One region of the Halomonas sp. NyZ770 genome, then DNA from elsewhere that is predicted to be linked to it. Evidence: predicted binding sites of a transcription regulator. Region 1 holds the regulator's gene; each other region holds the start of a gene.
What was found. Region 1 encodes PhoB, which activates phosphate uptake and scavenging genes when phosphate is short. Its sites were predicted from a motif close to TGTCATANNNNTGTCANA; they were not measured.
Positions count from the first base shown of each region.

Region 2: LG409_RS01350 (bifunctional metallophosphatase/5'-nucleotidase) is a predicted target of PhoB. The motif match lies at 5,579-5,596, and genes of this name have one in related genera.
Region 3: phnD (phosphate/phosphite/phosphonate ABC transporter substrate-binding protein) is a predicted target of PhoB. The motif match lies at 5,443-5,460, and genes of this name have one in related genera.

Region 1 is NZ_CP085143.1:3,911,307-3,919,153, forward strand. Features, by position in the region: gene cysZ (sulfate transporter CysZ) at 1-299, shown strand, start outside; gene LG409_RS18070 (hypothetical protein) at 588-899, opposite strand; gene phoR (phosphate regulon sensor histidine kinase PhoR) at 1,227-2,522, opposite strand; gene phoB (phosphate regulon transcriptional regulator PhoB) at 2,525-3,214, opposite strand; gene ubiA (4-hydroxybenzoate octaprenyltransferase) at 3,311-4,201, opposite strand; gene LG409_RS18090 (chorismate--pyruvate lyase family protein) at 4,239-4,811, opposite strand; gene LG409_RS18095 (NAD(P)/FAD-dependent oxidoreductase) at 4,899-6,083, shown strand; gene LG409_RS18100 (HU family DNA-binding protein) at 6,176-6,448, shown strand; gene LG409_RS18105 (hypothetical protein) at 6,448-6,804, shown strand; gene LG409_RS18110 (LysR family transcriptional regulator) at 6,851-7,789, shown strand; gene LG409_RS18115 (aldehyde dehydrogenase family protein) at 7,768-7,847, opposite strand, start outside.
Region 2 is NZ_CP085143.1:268,794-276,640, forward strand. Features, by position in the region: gene LG409_RS01315 (ChaN family lipoprotein) at 1-495, opposite strand, end outside; gene LG409_RS01320 (DUF6435 family protein) at 499-675, opposite strand; gene LG409_RS01325 (alpha/beta fold hydrolase) at 782-1,294, opposite strand; gene LG409_RS01330 (entericidin A/B family lipoprotein) at 1,302-1,433, opposite strand; gene LG409_RS01335 (sodium/glutamate symporter) at 2,328-3,773, opposite strand; gene LG409_RS01340 (phosphatase PAP2 family protein) at 3,866-4,405, opposite strand; gene LG409_RS01345 (glycosyltransferase family 4 protein) at 4,368-5,531, opposite strand; gene LG409_RS01350 (bifunctional metallophosphatase/5'-nucleotidase) at 5,756-7,339, shown strand; gene LG409_RS01355 (sn-glycerol-3-phosphate import ATP-binding protein UgpC) at 7,370-7,847, opposite strand, start outside.
Region 3 is NZ_CP085143.1:308,953-316,799, reverse strand. Features, by position in the region: gene LG409_RS01540 (putative bifunctional diguanylate cyclase/phosphodiesterase) at 1-228, opposite strand, end outside; gene LG409_RS01535 (C40 family peptidase) at 480-959, opposite strand; gene LG409_RS01530 (histidine phosphatase family protein) at 1,072-1,701, opposite strand; gene phnE (phosphonate ABC transporter, permease protein PhnE) at 1,714-2,529, opposite strand; gene phnE (phosphonate ABC transporter, permease protein PhnE) at 2,564-3,391, opposite strand; gene phnC (phosphonate ABC transporter ATP-binding protein) at 3,388-4,272, opposite strand; gene phnD (phosphate/phosphite/phosphonate ABC transporter substrate-binding protein) at 4,381-5,361, opposite strand; gene LG409_RS01505 (bifunctional diguanylate cyclase/phosphodiesterase) at 5,491-7,239, opposite strand; gene LG409_RS01500 (alkaline phosphatase family protein) at 7,338-7,847, opposite strand, start outside.

The sequences.
Region 1 (7,847 bases):
GCTTGAACGTCTTCGCGCCTCCCTTATGGGCGCTCTTTTCTGCCTGGGTCATGGCCATTACCTATCTGGATTACCCGATGGATAACAACAAAGTGTCGTTCAAGGACATGCGCAGCAGGCTTTCACGGCGCTGGTGGCCGAGCATGACATATGGCGGGCTGGTCATGCTCATCACCTGGATCCCCTTGGCCAACCTGTTCCTGATTCCAGGCGCCGTCGCAGGCGCAGTCCTCATGTGGGACCGCCACTATCGTGGCACACCGGACACGCGGGATAAGGCGGCAGGCTCGGCGCTCTGAATCAGAGCCACTCATCAAAGGGTCATCAAAGGGCCGCCCATATAGCAGGCACAAAAAATTAGACCCCGCTAGGCGGGGTCTCGACCACTCTTACTTGTGAACGATACTGACTGCTGGCTTCCTATCCGTTTGCGGGACTCCAACCTTGGAATTTACCCTGACCAGTGTCTTGACCGTTTTCTGATTCATCCGTGAATCGATGAGCATCCTTGCTATGGGACATCCTTGCCCCTTATTTGCTCAATCCTAAGCGTAAGAGTTTTTTTCAGCTTTGCAAAGAATTGTTACTTAGCTGCCGCTGTTTTCTTCAACTACGTCTTCTGGGGTGTACTCGGCACCACCACTCATGTTGGTGGAGTCCGGCTCATCCACGACGTCGGGGCCTTGTGTGCCGTGATCCGTCGTCAGGTCTTCGGTGTCATAGCTGCCGGGCTCGGCCGTGCCAGACTGTGTGTTCATGGGCTCATCTTCGACGGTTACATCCTGATTCTGGTCGATGGATGAGTGATCCGTGGTGTCTGCAAAAGCCAGTGGGCTTGCCATCAGGCCGAAAGAAACACCTAAAATACCAGCTTTCTTGAGTAGTTCCTTGGACATCATATTCCGCCTCCTCGATCGCTGTTGATACCGCATAGTTAAGGAAGAGTGACTTCATGTCTTACCAGTTCCTGCGGTAATCTTCCTTGCCTAGAATATTGCATACGTTGTGCCACGCATGCCAAAAAATAAAAAAATTATTTATTATCAATAATTTAAAAAAACAAGGATGGTATAAAGCATGGGCTCAGGGGGGCATGACCACCCCTTTGAAGTGGTTAAAAATGACACATGAGTGATGTGTGACCAGAGTTCTATGCCAATATGGCACACTTATACAGAGATTGTGCAGAAAGGGGATAAGGAGGAACGCAAAGCGACATCGAGCCCTCAAGCCGGGCCGCTGACTCGCTTGGCAGGGAAGACACAGCGAAAGGATGCCCCCTCGCCAGGATGTGACTCTACGTTGAGCTGTGCCTCGTGGCGCAGCAGCACGTGCTTCACGATGGCCAGGCCCAGACCCGTCCCTCCTGTTGCCGTACTGCGCCCTTTATCCACTCGATAGAAGCGCTCGGTCAGGCGGGGGATATGCACAGGATCAATGCCATCGCCATCGTCCTCGACCTCGATACACCCGCTGCCGTTGGCGGCCACCGACCAGCGCAGCGTGATCTGGCTGCCTTCCGGGGTATAGCGCACGGCATTGAAGGCCAGATTGGAAATGGCGCTGCGCAGCTCCTGCTCGCTGCCGATCAGCCCAGCGTCGCTCTCCAGAATGACCTGCACACTGTGCTGCTGCCTGGAGAGCGCCAGAGCGTCTCGGCGAATGCTGTCGAGCATGGGGCCTACGGCCAGCGTCTGGTGATCATCGCCTCCCTGGTCGATTTCCAGCCGTGACAGCAGCAGCAGGTCGTTGACCAGATTCTGCATCCGTCGCGTCTGCTCCTCCATCTGTACGATCCCTTTGCCCAGGCGGGGAGGCAACAGCTCCTTGAGGTCGCCGTAGGTTTCCAGATAGCCCGACAGCACGGTCAGCGGAGTGCGCAACTCATGGGAGACGTTGGCGACGAAGTCACGCCGCATCTGCTCCAGGCGATGCAAGCGCGTGATATCACGGGCCATGACCAGGCGCTCGTCATCGCCATACAGAGTGATCTGATACTGGAGGATACGCCGCTCGTCGATCGGCGAGGTCAGCGTCAGCGGCTCGCTGTAATCGCGGGCATTGAAGTAGCTGATGAAGCGAGGATCGCGCAGCAGGTTGGTGATGTGCTGGCCACGATCGTGGGCGGTTTGCAGCCCCAGCATGTCGGTGGCCGCGCTGTTCCACCACTCCAGGTCGCCGTGTCGGTCCAGCATCACCACGCTATCGCGCATGGCTTCGGAGGACTCCTGAATTCTCGCCAGCGTCGCCCGTAAACGGCTTTGGGTAATGCGCTGGCTTTTCTGGTAGCGATAGAGGCGGTCGAACAGCTCCCCCCACATGCCCTTGGCCGCCGGGGGCTCATCGTGGGGGTGAAGCGTCAGCCAAAGGAAGAGCGCCCGAAACTGGCGCAGATGATAGACCAGACAAAACAGCAGCCCCGCCGCCAGCCCGGCGCCAGGGTAATCCACCAGCCATCCCAGGCAGAGGCCCAACAGGGCCAGCCAGATGATGCGCCAGATCTCACGGCTCCACAGGCGCACGCTTACACTCGCGCAGAGAACCGGTACCCAGTACCGCGCACCGTTTGAATCAGATTTTGATGAGGCTCGCCCAGCGCTTTACGAAGACGACGAATATGCACGTCCACCGTGCGCTCTTCCACGTAGACGTTGCCACCCCATACCTGGTCAAGCAATTGGCTGCGCGTGTAGGCGCGCTCCTGATGGGTCATGAAAAACTGCAGCAGACGATACTCGGTAGGCCCCATTTCCAGCGCCTTGCCATGGGCGCTGACCCGGTGGCTCACAGGGTCCAACAGCAGGCCATTGATTTCGATGGGGTCTTCCACGCCACGCGGCGTGGCCCGGCGCAGCACGGCCTTCAGGCGGGCCACCAGCTCACGGGGGGAAAAGGGCTTGGTGATATAGTCGTCGGCACCCGCTTCCAGGCCCTGGATCTTGTTGTCCTCTTCGCCCTTGGCCGTCAGCATGATGATCGGCAGCTCGGCAGTGGCTTCTTCGCGCTTCAACCGACGGGCCAGCTCGATGCCGCTGGTGCCCGGCATCATCCAGTCCAGCAGCAGCAGGTCAGGCTGGTGGTCGACGACCATGGCGTGGGCATCCTGGGCGTTGTCCGCTTCAAGCACGCGATAGTCAGCCATTTCCAGCGCCACGGCGATCATTTCGCGGATAGGCGCCTCATCATCGACGATCAGTACGGTCTTGGCGGTCATTCCAGGGCCTCACGGTGCTCTATACAGGAAAGTTCAATGACATGTGTGTGACGATAACACCATGACTTGATGACAGTTCCATGACACACAATCAATTTAGCCCGCCATCGGCCACCAGCTCAAGGCAATACCTGCAAAGACCAGCAGACCCGACCAGTGGTTGTTCAGGAAGGCCTGAAAACAGCGGTCACGATCGCGCCCGACGATCAGCCACTGCTGGTACACGAACGTCGCCGCCATCCCCAGCAACCCCAGCCAGAAAAAGCCCCCCAGCCCGACGCGCAGCGCGACCCAGCTCAGCAGGGCCAGCACGCTTGCCTGCAGCAGCCCGATGATCAACCGGTCAGCACGGCCAAACAGCACGGCGGTCGACTTGATGCCGATTTTCAGATCATCGTCACGGTCGACCATGGCGTACTGGGTATCGTAGGCAACGGTCCACAGCAGGTTGGCACTGAACAGCAGCCAGGCTTCCAGAGGCACGTGGCCCAATACCGCGCCAAACGCCATGGGAATGGCCCAGGAAAAGGCCGCGCCCAGCACCACCTGCGGGAAGTGGGTGTAGCGCTTCATGAACGGATACACGAAAGCCAGCAGCACGCCGCCCACCGACAGCAGCACGGTGAACCAGTTGGTCAGCAGCACCAGAATGAAGGCAGCGGCGACCAGCGCCACGAACAGCAGCTGGGCTTCGGTTTCGCTGATGCGTCCCGTGGCCATGGGGCGCTGGCGAGTACGCTTGACGTGGCCATCCACATGGCGGTCGGCATAGTCGTTCACCACGCAGCCCGCAGCCCGCATCACGTAGACACCGGCAATGAAGATGATCAGCACGGAGCGGCCCGGCACCCCTTCTGCAGCCACCCACAGCGCCCAGAGCGTCGGCCACATGAGCAGCCAGGTACCAATGGGCCGATCCAGGCGCATCAGCTGAAGAAAGTCTGCCAGCCGGGCCCAACCCGTTGGCCGCAACAGAGAACGGTCCATGCTCATGCTTACCTCGTGAAAGAAACTCCAGGATAGCCTAGCGCGAGGGCAGGCTCAGCGCATCGGCCATGGTCGATAAAAAATACTCTTGAACCAGCAGCGACAGCCCCGCGTGCTGAAAGACCGAGCGACGCCCCCACTGGCTACGCCCCTTGGCGGGTGTACCCCACGCCGTGAAGCGCGGGCGCGACGCCGTGGCCTGTAACGGCCCGCGCACCAGGTCCGGCTGCTGAAACAACCAGCTGCCCAGCGAACGCTCGCCCAAGGCCCCCAGGCCTTTGCCCTGCAGCTGCTCCAGCGGTGCCACCGATCGCGCCACCACCCAGGGCGTGCCGTCGATGCACAGCGCCACCTCGCGTAGCCAGGCGTGGCGACGTGGAGCGATGCCCAGCGCCATGGCTTCGTCCTGAAACGGCAGGCCAATGGTCTGGCGCAGCAGGCGTACGCGGAACTGGCCCGGCGCTCCGGCCGCCATCAGGCGCGCCGTCAGGGAGTCGGTCGAGGCCACCCACTGCCACCAGGCCGCACTCATGGCAGGCCGCGCAGCGGCAACCGGCCGCCAGTGGGGGGGTAGCGAAAACGCAGGGCGTGGCAACTCAACGAGCGTCACCTGAGCCTCCAGAGCAGTCAATTGGAAAGACAGCTAGTGTAACATGATGGCTTGGCAGGCTTTTGTTCCTTACCCCCGGATAACGATATGCCCGATTCACACTTGAGCGAATCCCCACATGCCGAGCTGGTCATTGTCGGCACTGGCATGGCCGGTATTGGCCTGGCGCGAGCGCTGCGCCGCCAGGGAGATTCTCGCACCATCGCGCTGGTCAGCGCCGACCGTGGCGAAGAGTACAGCAAACCGCTGCTGTCCACGGGCTTCGCCAAGCGGTTGAGCCCCGAAAAGCTGGCGCAGCGCAGCGCAGAAGCGCTCGCCGACGAACTGAATGCCCAGGTCATGGCCCACACGCAAGTCGTCGAACTGGTGGTGGAACACCAGATGCTGCGCCTGGGCAACGGCACCCTGCTCCGCTACGAGAACCTGGTGCTCGCCACCGGCGCGGCCCCGCGCACGCCGTTCCAGATACCCGATGCGCTGGAAGGGCGCTGCTTCACGGTCAACGACCTGGACGACTACCGCCGACTGCATGCAGCGCTCGCCCAGCCAAGCCGAGTGGCGATCATTGGCGCGGGCCTGGTGGGCTGCGAATTCGCCAACGACCTCCATGCGGGCGGCCACCATGTCACCCTGGTGGCACCAGAGAGCACCCTGCTGCCGCGCCTGCTGCCCGAGCCGCTGGGCCACGCCCTGGCCGAAACCTTTCGAACGGCGGGCATGCAACTGGCGCTTGGACGCACGCTGGACAGTCTATCCCTGAATGCCGACCGCGAACTGATACTGCAGCTCGACGGCGGTGAGCGCCATACGGTGGACATCATCCTGTTGGCCACGGGCCTTGCGCCCCGCACGGCGCTGGCCGAGGCCGCCGGACTCGCGGTCAGCGCCCGCGGTATCGAGGTGGACCGGCTGCTTCGCACCCGCCAGCCGAACGTGTACGCATTGGGCGACGTGGCCTGCATCGACGGCGTGAACGCCATGTACGTCCAGCCGCTGCAAGCCAGTGCCAAAGCGCTGGCGGCCACGCTGGGCGGCTCACCCACCCCGGTAAGCTTCGGCGCCTGGCCGATCATCGTCAAAACGCCCCTGCTCCCGGTGGTGGCCTACCCACCAGTGAGCACACCGCAGCACTGGCGAGTGGAGGGTCATGGGCAGGATTTGACGGCGCTGGCGGAAGATAAAGACGGTCGTTTGATTGGTTTTGCGTTGACAGGGGGCTGCGTGAGAAGGAAAGTGGAGCTTTCCAGAGCTGTACCTGCCCTGCTAGGCTGATTTTCGCCGCATTCACGACTAGGCTGAATAAGCCCTGCCGGGGTGGGTTACCAACAACATTGACGTTTGTTTTTCACAAGGGAGATTCCTTCATGCGCAAACCTGAACTCGCCGCTGCCATCGCCGAGAGTGCTGACCTGTCCAAGGACAAGGCAGGCCAGGTCCTGAATGTCATTCTGGACGAAATCACCAACAGCGTGGCCAAAGGCGAAGACGTCACACTGATTGGCTTTGGCACCTTCACCGTACGTGAACGCGCCGCCCGTACCGGCAAGAACCCGCAGACCGGCGCACCGCTGCAGATTCCGGCCAGCAAGAACGTGGCGTTCAAGCCAGGCAAAGCGCTCAAGGACGCCGTTTCCTAATGAAGCTTTCGCTGACGCTGTGGCTCTTGAGCTTCATGCTCAAGCGCGCCCTGCGCCGCAAGCCGCGCTTTCGTGAGCAGTTGGAACGCATGCGCGGCCTGGACTGGGGCATTGCCACAGAAGATTTGAGCACGGCACGCCACTACCGGATGACCCCCAAACGCATCACGTCCGGTAAAGGCCTGCCCGTCGACCTGGACCTGGAGCTGCGCTTTCGCGACCAGGAAGCCGCCCTGCGCATCCTCAGAAAGCCGACGCAACAGGCATTTCTGGATGGCATGGTGGCGGGCGACGTGCGCCTCGTCGGCGACTCTGCCGACATGAACAAGCTGCAAAAGCTGCTCAGATACTTGTAGCCCTTCAAGCTGGGCGCATTTTCGTCACGCGAGGTAGTACCAGGCGATGGATATCCCTCATCAGCGATTGGCCTACTTTCGCGTGACGCTCGAATCAGGCTCGGTGCGCCGGGCTGCGTCGCGGCTCAACATTGCCCCTTCCGCCGTCAGCCGACAGATTGCCCTGCTGGAAGAAGCCCTGGGGGCAACGCTGATGGAACGCCAGCGCGGCGGCATACGCCCCACGCCCGTCGGCGAGATGCTGCTGGAGTACTGCGAGCGGCGCAGCGCCCTCGACGAAAGCTTCATCACGTCCCTCGAAGCCTACCAGCGCCTGGAAACCGGAACGATTTCCCTCACCGTGGGCGAAGGCTTCGTCAGCGACCTGGTGGCTTCTCCCTTGCATGAATTCACCCAGCGCTATGCGGGCATCCAGCTGGATATCCATATCGCGGGCACGTCCGGCATCATCGATGCGATTGTCGAGGATCAAAGCCATATCGGGCTGATGTTTCACGAGCGTACCCATCCGCAGCTGCGCTTCTGGGCCTCTAGCCCGCAGCCGTTGATGGCCATTCTGGCGCCGCATCACCCCTTGGCCGAGCAGCCCCACCCGCTCACCCTGGCACAGCTCAGCACCCAGCCCATGGCCATGTGGGACACCACCCATGGCGTGCGCCAGATGGTCGATCAGGCGTTCCAACAGGCACGCCTCGCCCCGCGTATGACCATGAACACCAACTCGATGGTGATACTGGCGCAATACGTGCGCAGCGGCATGGGGGTAACGCTGCTACCGGCGTTTGCGGTCGCCCACGACCTGGACATCGGCAGCCTTGTCGCACGCCCGGTAGACGACCCGCTGTTTCAGCGCTCCCAGGCCCACATGGTCACCCGGGTGGGCCGCCAGCAGCCCAAGGCCAGTATCCTGCTGCTTCGCCACCTGCAGCGCTGGATGCAGGCCTTTCGGGACCCGGCATCGAATCAGCCGACACCGCTGCCGTAGCCAAACGCCACGCTGGCCTCCGGTGCGGTTTCCACCCAGACGCTTTGCGGCACCGTGT
Region 2 (7,847 bases), 380 kb from region 1:
GGTCAGCCGCTGGCGTAAGGCAGGAGTAATGTTGAGCGCCTTCAGTGGGATGCGGTTCAAGCGTGCAAAGTGAAGGATGGGCCAGTAAAGCTCAGGATCGAACCCCCAGGCTTCCTGCCAGTCGCTCTGCTCCAGAAACTCCTCTTCGGATAGCTCTCCCGCCACCCAGCGCTCCAGTACCGGCTGCGCTTCTCTGGGCAGCATCTCCAGGCCAATCACCATGTCGCTCTCATGGGCGTACAGGCCTGCCAGGGTGTGCAATTGCCAGCGGTGGTGTTCCATGGCGTCGTGCCGTTCCCCGAGCAGCACGACTGACCGCTGCACTGCCAAGCCGAGTACCTCATTGGGCGTCGCGGGCTGACCCGATTGCCACCAGCGACCCTGAAGCTGGCATGCTTCTGTTGCCTGTGCCTGTGCCTGTGCCTGTGCCTGTGCCTGTGCCGCCATGCCCAAGGCCAGCATCAGGCAGCTCGCGCCCTTTGGCAAACGACCCACGGGTTAGTGGCCTTCTGCCTTCAAACGGTTGATCTCCTCCAAAAGCGCTTCGGCTTCGGCGGTCAGGGTGGCATTGGCACGCATGTCGCCGTTGCGCGACGCCTGCATGGCCTCGGTGAGCTTGCGTTCGTAGGCCTGTTGAAGTTTCTTCTTGGGGTCGCGCTTGAAGAGTCCGAACATGTGCTGCCTCCTATCGTGTGTATATTATTTGTATAGGTTTTGGGGGCTCATGTCGAGGTTTTGACAAGCAAAGCATTTAACAAGCAGAACAATAGGAGAGGACGCATCACGCTGCACACGTGGCCAGAAACCGCGTGAAATCCGCCAAGATGACATCCAGGCTTTGGTGCAGCCGATGGTCGTCATCCACCATGCGCAGCGAGAGCCGCTGGCGCTGGGCGTGCTCGATGACCGGGCCTGGCAGCACCACGTCGTCCTGCCAGCCATGGATCACATGGGTGTGTCGGGCCTGAATGAAAGGGGAGGTTTCCGGGTAGCGGGGCATGCCGAGCGCGGGAGCCAACAGGAAGCAGCCCAGCATGGGCGTCTCGGCACTCATTGCCGCACTGATCCAGCCGCCCAGGCTAGACCCTGCCAGAATGCATCGAGATGGGTCGTCGCCTCGGGCATTCAGCGTCTCACGCAGGTGGCTCAAGCGGGCCGCCGGCTCGCTCATGCCGCGATAATCCATGACCACGGGCTCGCAGTCATCCACGTGTTCCGCGACGCCTTTCAGCGCCTGTATCTTCAGGGCGCCTGGGCCGCTCTCCAAGCCGTGGGAAAGAAAGACCGTCATCATCATGGGGTTATTCCGCCGAGCGCTGAATGGCGGCGCCACCCCGCTCGATATCCTGACCCATGCCACGAACCGTATTACATCCGCTGATGACCAGCAGGGTCGACATCAAGAGTATGCCAAGCAGCATGGAGCGTTTCATGAGCGTGTCCTCAGTGGGGCCCATCCCCGAGAGTGGGGCATTCGATGTATAACATAAGCGTTAACGAGAGGGCTCGCCACTGGTCGTTCTGACTGTGTGACACAAACGGCGTTGGCAGGCTAAAAATGCGCTATACGCATTTGTCTCATGTGCCAGTTTTATACAGGTTTCGAGTCGTCGGTGGGCTGGATTGGCATAGCAGGGTGGTTTGTTTATTTTCATATGTATTTGTTTTTTATTTATTTTTCTATTTTTTAAAAGTTTTGGCCTGGCTGATGCATTATCATGGTCAGTAGCATGAACTGCCTCGGGTTCACAGGGAGTGACCCCTTTCTTCATCGACAGTGTGGGCAGGCTAACAGGCAGTCAAGGAGGGCAGGACGCCCAGAAAGCACCAGGGACGTGTAGGGACATTGAGCCTGCTCACTCTTGCCAGCACTTGGATGTGCTGGCCATCAAGGCCAAGGATCGGCAGCGATGCAAAACAGCCATCTCGCGTTTGTGGGATGGTTTTTTTGTGTTATTTTTTTGTCTCAAGTAACTGATTTTAGATACTTTTACAAATCCATCCCTTCATCTGTACAGTAATGGTACAGATGGGCGCAGTGTTTTGGTCTATCCTGTCGTGTAGACCAAATTTCAGCGGTGAGAAGACGTCAACGCAACGGCCGCACACTGACAGGGACACGCGTTATGGCGATGGTATTGATGTTATGCATGTTCGTGCTCTTCTTGGGGTTTTCGGGGGTAGGCCTGTATATGGCGTTCAAGACGTCATTTTCAGGGGGCCTGGAAGAGCGTGACGACATGCCACCTGATATGTAAGTCCTCCCTTGCAAGACATCCGTCCCAATGCAAAACGCCCGCTATTGCGGGCGTTTTGCTATCCGATGTTTACTTGCCTTGCCATCGACCCTTGCCACGATTGGGCACCATCCTGCCAAAGTAGAGCAATCCGAATGCCAGCCAACCGACGGTCAGTATGGCGGTCAATCCCAGCACGGCGGGTGCGCCAAACTGGGCAATCAGCGGTAACGCGGCGGCGGTGAACAGGCCGCCCCCCACCACGGGTTCGAACATCAGCTGTTTGTAGCCAAAACTCTCCAGTGCGCCGGACTTGTTCTTGGGGTCTGCCATGCGCATCAGCAACAGTCCGGTGACGGTCACCCCCATGGATTGGCCGAAGTCACCAATACCGCGTTCGAACCAGTTCTCGGGGATCACGCGAGGGGCGATCACGATCAGCACGAACAAGCCCCAGGCAATCCCGGCCAGTGCCAGCAGCAGGAACGGGATGAAGTAATCACCCAGCGTGGTCAGCGAAAGCGTCGCGAGGGCGGCCACGATGGTGAAATCCAGCGCGGTGCCCGCAATACGTGACATGGTGCGGGTGGATACGTGCCGTTCCAGCCCAAAGCGCATGACACATAGCTGTACGATCACCCCGCCAATCATGGCAATGGGAAACAGCGGCACGTGGGCGAGTATTTCCAGCCCGCCGTCGCGTGCCCAGGTCATCTGCTCTACCCACTGCAGGCCTGTCAGCAGCAGCCAGCCAATCACGATGGCGATGCCCACCAGCCCGATATGCAGGCTCAATGGGTCGGTGGTGCCTGCTTCTTGTGCCAGATCCTTCTTGAATTCGCTGAACTCTTCTGTAGAGGGGCGTTCGTCTTCACGCAGGCTTTCATCCGGCTGGTCTTCTTCACGGGTGGGTTTGACCACGCCTCTGCGTGCCGCGATGTTGATCATCACCGTGCCGATCAACACCCCCGAAACGATGCCGACGGTGGCCAGGCCCAGCGCCAGGTCGGCGCCTTCCTCAAAGCCGAGGTCGGCGAAGGTGTCGGCCATGCCTGCGGCGGTGCCGTGCCCGCCTTCGAAACCGATTTCAATCAGTGCCCCCACCATGGGGTTCATGTTGAACATGGGAACCAGTACCAGCAATGCAAGGCTGAGACCTACCACATACTGGCCCCACGCCATGGTCTGGCCCACCACGACCTGCGGCCCTGCACGTAACCAGATGGTGCGCAGCCCAGGGATGGCCTTGCCGATGAACAGGGCAGCAAAGACGACGTTGATCAGCAGCCCGGGCAGCGCCGACCAGCTCTCCTGGACGTAAGTGGGGAACAACCCGGGGCTTTCTTCGAACAGTGTGGGCATGAAGCGCCCGATGACATCGGGACCAAGCAGCAGCAGGAGCAGCCCGCCAATCACCGAACTGGGAAGAAACAGGCGGCGCAGCCAGGGTAGCCAAAGGCGCAGCGCATTGCTGACCAGCAGCACTAGCGCAATGAGCACCAGCGCGATAAACAGTTCACCTACGGTCATGGTCATCTCATCGCTCCTTGATGATCCGAAAAGGGTAATGAGATAAACGTAGTGCCAATCAAATGAAAGCGCTATGGCCTTCAGGCGTCGAACAGCGCCTAGCCCATCCAGTAAAGGCTCAGTAACGCAAACCCGTAGCCCATGGCAGCACCGGCCAACACGTCACTGGCATAGTGCAGGCCCAGGCCTACTCTTGAAATCGCGATGATCAAGGCAAGCGGTAACACGATTGGTAGCAGCCAGGGCGTGTGGCTGGCCACCAGGACGCTGAACATCACGGCATGCATGGTATGACCACTGGGAAAACTGTAGCGGTCTCGGGCAGGTTCGCCGCAGTGGACGCCCCCCAGGTAGGTGATGAAAGGGCGTTCGCGACAAAGCCGAGTTTTCACCAGCTTGTAGACCAGGATCGCCAGCAGCGCGATCAGTGAGTATTGCCACATGCGCCATAGGCCGTCTGTTTGCAGCCACGGCTGAGCTGCAATCAGCAGCACCCAGACGGGCCAATCACCCAGTTTGCTGGCCGTCTGGAGCGTCAGACGCCAGGGGCGGTAGAGCGAGAGATGCGTCACGCGCTGGCAAAAGCGCCACTCCCACAGGTCAAGACGATCGAATACGACAAGCGGGCGAGCTCGCATGGCGGGCCTCCTGGGCATGGTGCAGGTAACGTAGAAATTGCTCGGCAATGCCCGACCAGCTCTGTTCCAGTGCGCGCAGGCGGGCGACTCTTCCTAGTCGTGCGTAATCGGCAGGGTGCTGGCACAGCGTGACCGCTGCGTGTTGAAAGCCCAGCGCATCGTCGGTCGCCACGGTGATGCCGTTATGACCACTGTGAATCAGTTCTGCACTGGCTGCGTGGCGAAACGCCACGACTGCCAGGCCGCTGGCCATGGCTTCGGTCACTACGTTGCCCCAGGTTTCGGACAGCGAGGGAAACACGAACATGTCGGCGCTGGCGTAGTGGCGGGCCAGCGAATGCTTGTCCACAAATCCGGTGAAGTGGGCTTCTGGCAAGGCTTTTTGCAGCTGGCTGCGGGCCGGGCCGTCGCCCACGATGACCTGCGCCATATCGGGGCGAGCGCTGCGCATGGCTTGCAGCGTTTCCTGCAGGAGCGAAAGGTTCTTCTCGGGTGCCAGGCGCCCCACGTACAGGGCCACCGGTTGATGCTCGCTGACCCCCCACTGCTGGCGCAGCGCGAGGTCGCGGTGGGCAGGGGAGAAGCGCTCGCCGTCGATGCCTCGGGAAAGCACCTGCACGTCTTTGATGCCATCCTGGCGCAGCGCCACGGCTTGCTGCTGGGTAGGCACCAGGGTGAGGGCGCAGCCATTGTGGAAATAGCGCAAATAGCGTCGTGTCGCTTTGGCCAGCCAGGCAACACCATAATCTTGGCAGTAGTGGTCGAAGTTGGTATGCCAACCGGCCACCAGCGGCAGTTCCAGGCGCTGGGCTGCCTGGCGGGCCGCCCAGCCCAAGGGGCCTTGGGTTGCCAGATAGACGACGTCCGGGCGGTACTGCTGCCAAAAGCGCTGAAGCTTCCCAGGGCGGGCAAAGCCTACCTGAACGTCGGTATAGTTAGGCAGCGCAAACCGCTTGACCTGAAGTTCCTGGGTAGCGCACGCAGCGCTGCCAGGTTGACGCGGCGCCGGGCGTATCACGTCCACTGTGATACCCAGCAACAGCAGTTCACGACACAGCCGGTTCAACGTGTGCGCGACGCCGTTGATTTCCGGTGACCATGTTTCGCTGACGATACAGAGTCGCATGAGCGATTCATCCCTTTATCACGTTTAGCGCCATGGTGAGGCCCAACAGTGACACCGAGGCGACAGCCAGGTGAACAAGCGATGACACGCAATGTGCCCTGTCTTGTGCCGCAGGAAGCAAGTATCGTTACATATACCAGGAAAGTGACTTGACCCTGACGAAAGGAACCCAGTCCATGACCTCACGACACTTTGTTACTCCATGCGCCATTGCGGGTGCACTCATGATCTCGTCATCGGCCGTGATGGCCGACGAGACCTTTACCCTGACGATCTATCACACCAACGACCTGCATGGCCGCACGGATGCTTACCCGGCCCTGGTGGCCACCTTGAACGAGGCCCGGGAGGCCTATGGCGAGGGGTTGCTGCTGGATGCGGGGGATATCTTCTCCGGGACGCTCTACTTCAACGAATTTCAGGGCCAGGACGCGCTGACCTTCATGAACCTGATGGGCTACGACGCGTTCGTGCCGGGGAATCATGAGTTCGACCTGGGTGACCCTGAGACCGGTCATCAGGCGTTGGCGGCGTTCTTTGCAGGGGCAGACTTCCCCATTCTGGGCGCCAACCTGGACTTTTCGGCGTCTCCCGAGTTTGCCGAGCGCCTCGGGGAGAGCATCACGGCCGACCCCCAGGCGGGGTATCTCTATGACGGCATGATCCTCGAACATCAGGGGGAGCGTATCGGGATCTTCGGATTGAGCACCCAGGATAGCGACGCCATCTCCAGCCCGGGCCAGGTCACCATTGGTGAGTATCGTCAGGCGGCCGAAGCGATGGTCGAGGCGCTCGAAGCGCAGGGAGTCAACAAGATCATCGCGCTCACGCATCTGGGCTACGACAGCGACCCCCGCGTCGGTAACGACCTGCTGCTGGCAGAGCAGGTCGAGGGGATCGACGTCATCATCGGGGGGCATAGCCATACGCGGGTCGCCCCGCCTGCGCTGCTGACCGAGCACTGGCCAGCGCCCACCGTGGTAGGGCAGGCGGGTGAGTATGGCCAGCATCTGGGGGTCATGCAGGTGATCTTCGATGCCGATGGCGTGGTCCAGGAGGTCAGCGGTGAGCTGCTGGCCACCGACGAGCGCACGCCGGATGCGGCTGCGCTGGAGCTTTTAGCACCGTATACCGAGGCCATCGAAGCACTGCGTGACGAACAGGTAGGTGCGAAGGCGATTCTGGCGCTGCCCAACCCTCGTCATGGCCAGGGTGATGCGCTGAGCGTACGCGCCAACGAAACGGCGCTGGGCAACCTGATTGCCGACGGTCAGCTCCATGCAGCGCGCAAGGTGGTACCGGACACCCTCATGGCGCTACAGAACAGCGGCGGTATTCGTGAAGCGCTGCCCCAGGGGGATATCACCGTGGGTGACCTGATCGCCGTGCAGCCGTTCGGTAACCGTTTGACGCTGCTGGAAGTCACTGGTGCCGAGCTGCTGGAAACCTTCGAAATTGCGCTGACCAATGCGCCGGACGAAAGCGGTGGCTTCCTGCAGGTGTCCGAAGGCACGCGGCTCACCTACGACAGTCGTCAGCCCGCAGGCGAGCGTCTCATCAGCCTGGAGGTGAACCGCGAAGGTGCCATGCAGGCGATCGATCCGGACAAGACCTATACCGTGGCCACCAACAACTTCACGGCGGCGGGTGGCGATGGTCACACGGCACTGGGGGCGGCCCACGACGATGGCCGCCATACCATCGTGGGCCATACCGACTGGGAGATGTTGCGTGATCATGTGGTGTCTCGTGGCGAGGTGTTCTATCAGCCCGAGGGTCGCATTGTGGATATTGCCCAGGACGAATAGTCACTTCATCGCCCTGGGCAAGCGGCAGGCTCAGCCGGTGCGCTGCCCGGTGGTGGCATTGAACGGGTGCAGGGCTCCGGCGGTGACGTACAGGTTGAGCGTCTCGCCCTCCTGAACGGGGGGCTGGCCTGCGGTTTTCAGTACCGTAGGCTGTTGGCGGTCGGCCAGATGCACGTACAGGTGGCTTTCGGCCCCGGCTGCTTCGTACAGCATCAGCGTGGCTCGTAGCGCGATATGCGGCTCGGCAGGCGGTGTCAGCAGCATGTCATCCGGGCGAATACCCAGGGTATCCGTGCCTTCCGGCAGCTGGCTCAGTATCCCTTCATGATCCTGGGGGGCCAGATACGCCAGCGGCAGGATGTTCATGGCAGGGGAGCCGATGAACTGCGCCACGAACAGCGTGGCAGGGCGCGTGTAGATCTCCATGGGCGTGCCTACCTGCTCGATATTGCCTGCGTTCAGCACCACCAGGCGGTCGCCCAGGGTCATCGCTTCGAGCTGGTCGTGG
Region 3 (7,847 bases), 420 kb from region 1:
CTCTTCACGCATCAAACGTACGCTGCGGTGGTCGTCCAGCGGCAGGATACTGAACGTTTCCGGGGTCTTGCCCCGCACATCGTCCAGCGCCAACCCCGTGAGCTCACTGAACGCCGGGTTCACCTCCATCACGCGGTTATCGGCATTGGTGATGATAATGGCTTCATTGGCATAGCGAAATGCCGACTCGCTGGGCGAGGCAGTGTCTTGTGTATCCAGCGTGGACATTGCCACGCGCCACGCCGAGGCTTGCGCATGGGCAGACGTAGCGGTGTGAGGCAAAGACTGCTCCTTTGGGTCATTCAAGGGCGGGCACATGCGTCTCTGCTCTCCTCGTCTAAACAGCGTTAATTTAATGACTTTTCGCCATATTAACACCGTCTTGCCCGCTATGTTCCTGGCGGCAACAGCGCTCTATCAACGCGCGTGCCGGCATTCGCAAAGGCAACGTGTGATTACCGGAGCCTTTTCGGTTGCTGCTAGGGCGCCAGGGAGGCCGCGCCCAGAAAACGCTGCTGCCAGTAGTCGATATCCAGCGGAACGCTGACCACGGCACGGCCACTGCCCGGGGCATGGATCATCTGGCGATTACCGCCATAAATGCCCACGTGGGTGGCCTTGCTGCCCTCGCCAAAGAACAGCAGATCGCCTGGGCGGGGGGCATCGACACGAGGCAGAGCGCGGTACTGGCCGTCCGCCGTGCGGGGCACACGCAACCCGGCAGCGCGGTAGGTCATTTCGACCAGACCAGAGCAGTCCAGACCATCCGGTGAGTTGCCGCCAAAGCGATAAGGAATGCCGATGGATTGCTGGGCATAAGAGAGAATCAGCGCACGCTCCAGTGACATGCCCCCTTGCACGGGAGGCTTTGCAGGGGGAGCCACGTCCTTGCTGGCACAACCGGCCAGTACTAACAGCAGGGCCAGAGACAGGAGGGAATAAACGCGGGCAAACGGCATGGGGCACTCCTGAGAAGCCTCGATAGGGTGTCTCTATCATGGCCCAGGTCACGCGTGCCCGCTAGCCGCCTATACGGGAGAGCATCCGAAAGGGCGTATCAGGCAACGCATCTCAGCGACCGATCCACTCCACGAAGGTCGTTTCGCCCAGCGCATGGCGCTCGTGGCGTAGTCGACTCATGGCGGCGTAAGGCAGGTCCATCACCAGCCCGTGGGTCAGCGGCTGGGCAATCACCTGACGCAGCAGCGCATTGCAGACGAACAGATGCGCCACCACCAGCACGTGCTTGCCCGGCGGGCGGCTCAGCAGGCGCTGCCATGCTTCACTCACCCGGGCATCCAGCGCCGCCAGGCTTTCCCCTTCCGGCGGCGCTGCCGTGGTGGGATCGTGCCAGAAGGCGTTCATCAGCGCGTGCCCCTCCTCGGCAAACACCTGGTCATGGGTCTTGCCTTCCCAGCGTCCCAGATAGAGCTCGGCCAGGTCATCGTCCACCTGCACGGGCAGGTCGAACTCCTCCCCCAACCACAAGGCAAACTCATGGCAGCGCGCCAGGGGGGAACTGACGATGGCATCGAACGGCGGCCTGCCATCGACCGTGTGACGCATCACGGCCGCCGTGGCCTGCTGCCAACCGGTTTCGCTGAGGGGGTGGTCGGTGCTGCCGCGCAGCATGCGGCCACCCAGTGGCTCACCGTGGCGCATCAGGTCGATGGTCATGATGTCGGCATCAGGAAAGCGCATGGTATCTCCCGGTCAGATGATGGCGTGGCGCACGCGGGCAGAGACCCACTCGGACACCAGCACGGTGGCAAAGATCAGCACGAAGATGACACTGACCTGATTCCAGGCCAGGCTGTTGATCGAGGCGTTGAGCTGCAGCCCGATGCCGCCTGCGCCCACCAGCCCCAGCACCGTGGACTCACGAATGTTGATATCCCAGCGGTACACGCTGATACCGGCGAACGCGGGCATCACCTGGGGCAACACGCCGTAGTTCATGACCTGCAGGCGGCTCGCCCCGGTAGCGCTGATGGCCTCGACGGGCGTGGGGTGGATCTCTTCGATGGCTTCATAGAGCAGCTTGCCCACGAACCCAATGGAGCGTAGCGCAATGGCAATGATGCCCGCCAGCACGCCGGGGCCGAGAATGGTCACCAGCAGCATCGCCCAGATCAGTGAGTTGATGGAGCGTGACGAAACGATGATGGTCAACGCCAGGCTGCGCACCAGGGGGTGGGGCGTCGTGTTGCGAGCCGCCAGAAACGCCACCGGAAACGCCATGACGATGCCCAGCGCGGTGCCTAGCGTGGCGATGTTGAGGGTGTCCCACATGGGCTTCCAGAGGACACTGGCGTACTCCCACCGGGGCGGCATCATGCGGTTGATCAGGTCACTGCCCTGGCGGCCAGCATCCTCCACGAACACCCACATGGTGTTGTCGGAGATCACTTTCCAGCAGAGCAGGAAAAGGCAGATACCTGCCAGCCAGGCCACATACTGGAGCCACTGGGCACGGGTGGTGCGCCGCTGCCACTGCGGCACGCCTTGGGGGGAACTCGAAACGGGCATGGAAATTTCCTTTACGGGTTAAGGCATCGCAGCGCTACTGGGTCCAGCGGCGCACATGGCTGGAGGCGTATTCACTCATCAGCACGATGGCAATGATGATCAGCAGGATCGCCGCCGAAGTGCCGTATTCGTAACGGCTCAGCGAGGTGTTCAGCGTGGCGCCAATGCCCCCCGCGCCGACGATGCCGATCACCGACGATTCACGGAAATTGATGTCCAGACGGTACATGGAGAGCCCGATCAAGCGCGGCATCACCTGCGGCTGCACCGCATGGTTCATGGTTTGCCACCAGCTTGCCCCCGTGGCACGCACGGCTTCGACCTGTTTCCAGTCCAGGTCCTCGATATCTTCTGCCAACAGCTTGGCCATGAAACCGATGGTGGCGAAGGCCAGCGTCAGCATGCCCGCAAACGGCCCGAAGCCGAACATCACCACGAACAGAATGGCGATGATGATCTCCTGAAACGTCCGCGAGATGGCAATGATGGCGCGGCACAGGGTATAGATGGGCAGCGGGGCAATGTTGCGTGCCGCGCCCAGCCCTACCGGAATCGCCAGCAAGACGCCGATCACGGTGGAGGTCAGCGTCATGGTCAGGCTTTCCATCAGCCCGGCGATGATGTCGTTCTGGCGGCTGAGGAAATCGGGCTGCAAAAAGGCCCCTAGAAAGTTGAGCGCTCGACCGGAGCCTTCCGCCACCCGCGCCCAGTTGACCTGCACCGACGACAGCGCCAGCACCAGATACACCACCACACCAATGGCCAGGCCCCAGCGCAACCGTGGGTTTTCGATCAGCGGCAAACGCCGCCACTGACCCTGGCGCGCAGCTTGCTGGCGCGCCGTGGCGTCTGCCGTGCTCATAGCGCGCCTCCACTGGCAACCTGGGTGAGCGGCCGCGCGTCATGGTGTGCTTTGGCTGCCGACGTGGGCGCTGCCGATGTGGGCGCAAGGGCTACCTGCGATGGCTCATCTTCTTCGTCGGCGGGCTCGGGCGTGGTGTCCCAGTCCTCTTCCCCATAGATGGTGGTGAGGATCTCGCTGGTGAGTTCGCTGGGCTTGCCGTCGAAGACGATTTGTCCGGCACGCAGGCCCACGATGCGGTCGGCAAACTGCTGCGCCAGAGCCACGTCATGAATGTTGATGATGGCAGCCAGCTCGCGCTCGGCGCACAGCTCGCGAATCAGACGCATGATCTGGCGCGAGGTTTTGGGGTCCAGGCTGGCGGTGGGTTCATCCACCAGCAATAACTTGGGGCTTTGCAGCAGTGCGCGGGCGATGCCGACACGCTGGCGCTGGCCACCCGACAGCGCATCGGCGCGCTTGTCGATGGCATGGGGCAAGCCCACCCGCTCCAACAGACGAAATGCTTCAGCAACGGCTTCCTGGGGGTAGCGGCGCAAGAAGCTGCGCCAGAAGCCGACATAGCCCAGTTGGCCCGACAGCACGTTTTCCATGACGGTCAGCCGGTCCACCAGGGCGTATTCCTGAAAAATCATGCCCATGGAGCGACGTGCGTGACGCAGGCGGCTGCCCGACAGTTTGGTCAGTTCGGTCTCTTCCAGGCGGATACTGCCCTGGCTGGGTTCCACCAGACGATTGACGCAGCGGATCAGGGTACTTTTGCCTGCACCCGATGGCCCAATCAGCGCCATCACCTGGCCTTTGGGCAGCGATAGGTGAATATCGGTCAGCGCGCGGTCGCCCGTCGGGTAACGCTTGCCAACGCCAGTGAGTGTCAACATGTGGAATGCCTCGTTTGCTTGTCGCTCAAAACGTTCAACTGACTCGACCCCATAACGCGTCGGCCAGAAGGTTGCCCTCCTGGCCGACAGGGTCACGCAGCGCTGGAATCAATCGCAGTCGTAAGTGACGCCATTGGCATCGGCAATGGTGCGGATGACCGACCAGTGCTCTTCATAGCTGATGGGAATGAACTGCGCTTCGCCTGAGTTCTCGAACTCCGCCTGCAGGGCGGTGCCTTCCCAGTCGTAGCTGAAGAACGCATCCTGAATCTGCTGCTGCAGTTCGGGCGTCAGGTTGTGGGCGGTGCCGTATGCCGTGGTGGGGAAGGTTTCGGAGGTGTAGATCACCTCGTAGTCACCCTCGTTGATGACACCCCGTGACAGCATGCGATGGGCAACGGAGTTGGCAATGGCCGCCGCATCGTAATCCTTGTTGATGACGCCCAGGATGGAGTTGTCGTGGGAGCCGGAGAACGCCGTTTCGAAGTCATCACCGGCTTCCAGACCGTACTCGGAGCGCAGCAGCGCGGACGGTGCGCGGAAGCCCGAGTTGGACGTTTCGGAAGTGAAGGCCAACTGACGACCCTGCAGGTCTTCCATGCCGTCGATACCGCTACCGGGGTAGGTGATGATCTCCATTTCGTAACCGTAGCTGCCATCTTCGGCCGCCATGATGGCGAAGGGACGGAAGCCGCCACAGTTGACCGCCACCGGTACGCCACCGGTGTTGAAGCCAGCCACGTGCAGACGGCCAGCGCGCAGCGCTTCCTGCTGGGCAGCATTCGACTGCACCGGGAAGAATTGAACGCGTTTACCCGTCGCTTCGCTCAGGTGATCCAGAAAACCCGCCCATACGTCGGCGTAGACCGCCGGGTCTTCAACCGGCGTGTAAGCAAAGACCAGCGTGTCCGGATCGACCAACCGAGACTCATCGCTGGGGATATCGGCCACCATGTCGCCATCGTTGTCCACGTAGCGTGAGGAGAGGTCGGCAGCCGCATTCATCGCACTGAAAGCGAAGGCACTGGCAACGGCAGCACTGATCAGGGTGCGCGAGAGTGACACGGTAGAGAGACGAGAGGATTGCATGGATCACCTAACGGGGTAGTAAGAGGTGGATGTATCCTGACGCCCCAAGATGACAGCGGCGGGTCTGGCGGGTGACAACTTCGTGACGTCTACATGACACCCGCGTGAACGACCTGCTGCTTTGTCGGCTCACTGCTCCACGCAGCAGCCACGCCGTTCCACGAACAGGCTGTTCCCGGCAATCTTCTTCGCCTGGTGCTTGAGTTCGGAGAGTTGGCTGGCAATGTCCAGGGCCTTGCAGTGGCCCGGGTCACTGATGGGCTTGACGGCTACCGACACGCTGACGAAAGGGAAAAAGCTGACGCCTCCCTGACGGCTTTCGATGGAAAGCCCGCCTCTCTGGCGGTCCTCTTCCTCGTAGAAACTCGGGGCCATGACCTCGAAGGAGGCCAGAATCTGCTGGCACACGCTCTCCCAGTGCTCCAGCGGTAACAGCATCATGAAGTCGTCGCCACCGATATGTCCGATGAAGCCCCCCGCGCTTTCCACCTGAGCCTGCAGCAGCCGCGACAGCGAGATGATCACATGGTCCCCGCGGGCATAACCATAGGCATCGTTGAACGCCTTGAAGTTATCCAGATCCACGTAGGCAGCGGCAAAGCCATTGCCCTGGCTCAGATAGGCCGTGAGGGTTTCATTGATCAGGATGTTACCGGGCAGCCCGGTGAGTGGATTGGCATGGCGCGCCTGACGCACCTGGATGGCGGTGATCTCGCGCAGCAAATCGACGATATTGCCCATACCCAGATACTGCCCTTCGCCATCGACGATGACGAAGTCCTCCTGTTCGATGTCGCGGCTGTCGGTCAGCTGCTGGCTCAGCGTTTCCAGGGGCATGTCGGCGGCGGCCACCAGCATCTTGCGATCGGCGATGTCCAGCACGCAGCGCTTGGCGTACAGCGAATGGCTATAAGGGTTGGTGAACAGCGTCAGGAACCCGTTGCGCCGCACCACGGCAATGGGCACGCCCTGTTCGATCACGGCCACGCAGCGCAGATGCGGCGTTTCACGAAACCGTTCCGCCAACGTGGGCACTGACACACTGGGCGCCACGGCCTCCACGCTGCGCAGGATGGTATGCGCCGTACGCCCGGCGGGAGTTTTCAATTGCGTGGTGGCGGGCAGCAGCGTATTGAGCTGAACAGGCGGCTGAACGCTGGGACGTGCGAAGTAGAAACCCTGCAATAGCGCCAATCCACGGTCCAGCTCCCACAGGCACAGGTGCTCTGCCGCGGTTTCGACCCCTTCTGCGATGAGCTGGCAGTCGAGGCTTTTGGCGACGTCCAGTATCGAGCGCAGAAACTCCCGCTTGGCGGGCTCCTGATCGATGCCGGAAATGAAATGGCGGTCCAGCTTGACGAAATCCGGGCGCAGCTCCGCCCAGTGGCGCAGGCTGGAGTGACCGGCCCCCAGGTCATCCAGGGCCACCTGAAACCCCATGTCGCGGTAGTGGGCCACCGCCTGGCGCATCAGGTCGTAATCGTGGATGGGCACGTGCTCGGTCAGCTCGATCACCACCCGCTCCGGCGGCAGGCCACTCTCCTGAATGAAGCCCAGCGTCAGCCCCTCGCGGAAATCACGCTCGACGATGGTCAGCGGCATGACGTTGAGGAACAGCAGCCCAGGGAGTGCGAGTTCGGCAAAACGGCGAATGGCGAGCCGTCGGCAAAGCAGGTCCAGCTCCACCAGCAGACCAGCCTGGGTCGCCACGTCGAACAGCCTTAGCGGTGAATGCAACGGAGAGGTGCTGGGGCCACGGATCAGCGCTTCGTAGCCATAAATGGCCTGCTGATTGGCATCGACAATGGGCTGAAAAAGTACGTGCAGCTCTTCTGCCGCGATAATCTGGTGAAGCCACTGAGTTTCTTGTGCGGTCATGTGCCTGCTGCCCTGTCAAACGTCAACGATCCCTATGACTTGTCAACTCCATCAGGAAGGTGCCAGGGCAGCAAGCGTGCGTCATTTACATGACATTTTCATGACGAACCACCGGTGGGCGCCTTCATGCCGGGGATGTCCGGCGGCGGAAACACCGCGTCGCCACCGCGGGCATCCAACTGACGAATATCGGTGGGACGCCCGTTCTCGTCGAGACTGACCAGGCCTATCCCGCTGGCATTCCACAGCCGCTCGCCAGCGCTGGCCTGCTCGGGGTCCCGAGGGTAGATGCTGAGCTTGCGCCGCTGGGTAAACCAGTTGAGGGGCGACAGCGGCGCGTATAGCCAACGATTGAGCCGATCGAAGGTATCCAGCAGCCGCCGAGGGAAGGTATTTTTCACGCCGCTGGAAGTGATCTGCCACAGATGCGGGGCCTGCTCCTGCCCGCGTACGACGATGTCGTAGGCAAAGGAGTAGTGCACGTCGCCCGACAGGATCACGTAGTTGCCGGGTGTCTTGGAGTGCCGCCAGATGTGCAGCAGCACGCTGGCGGCACCGCGATGGGCCATCCAGTTTTCGGCATCCACCATCAACGGTTTGCCGGCCAG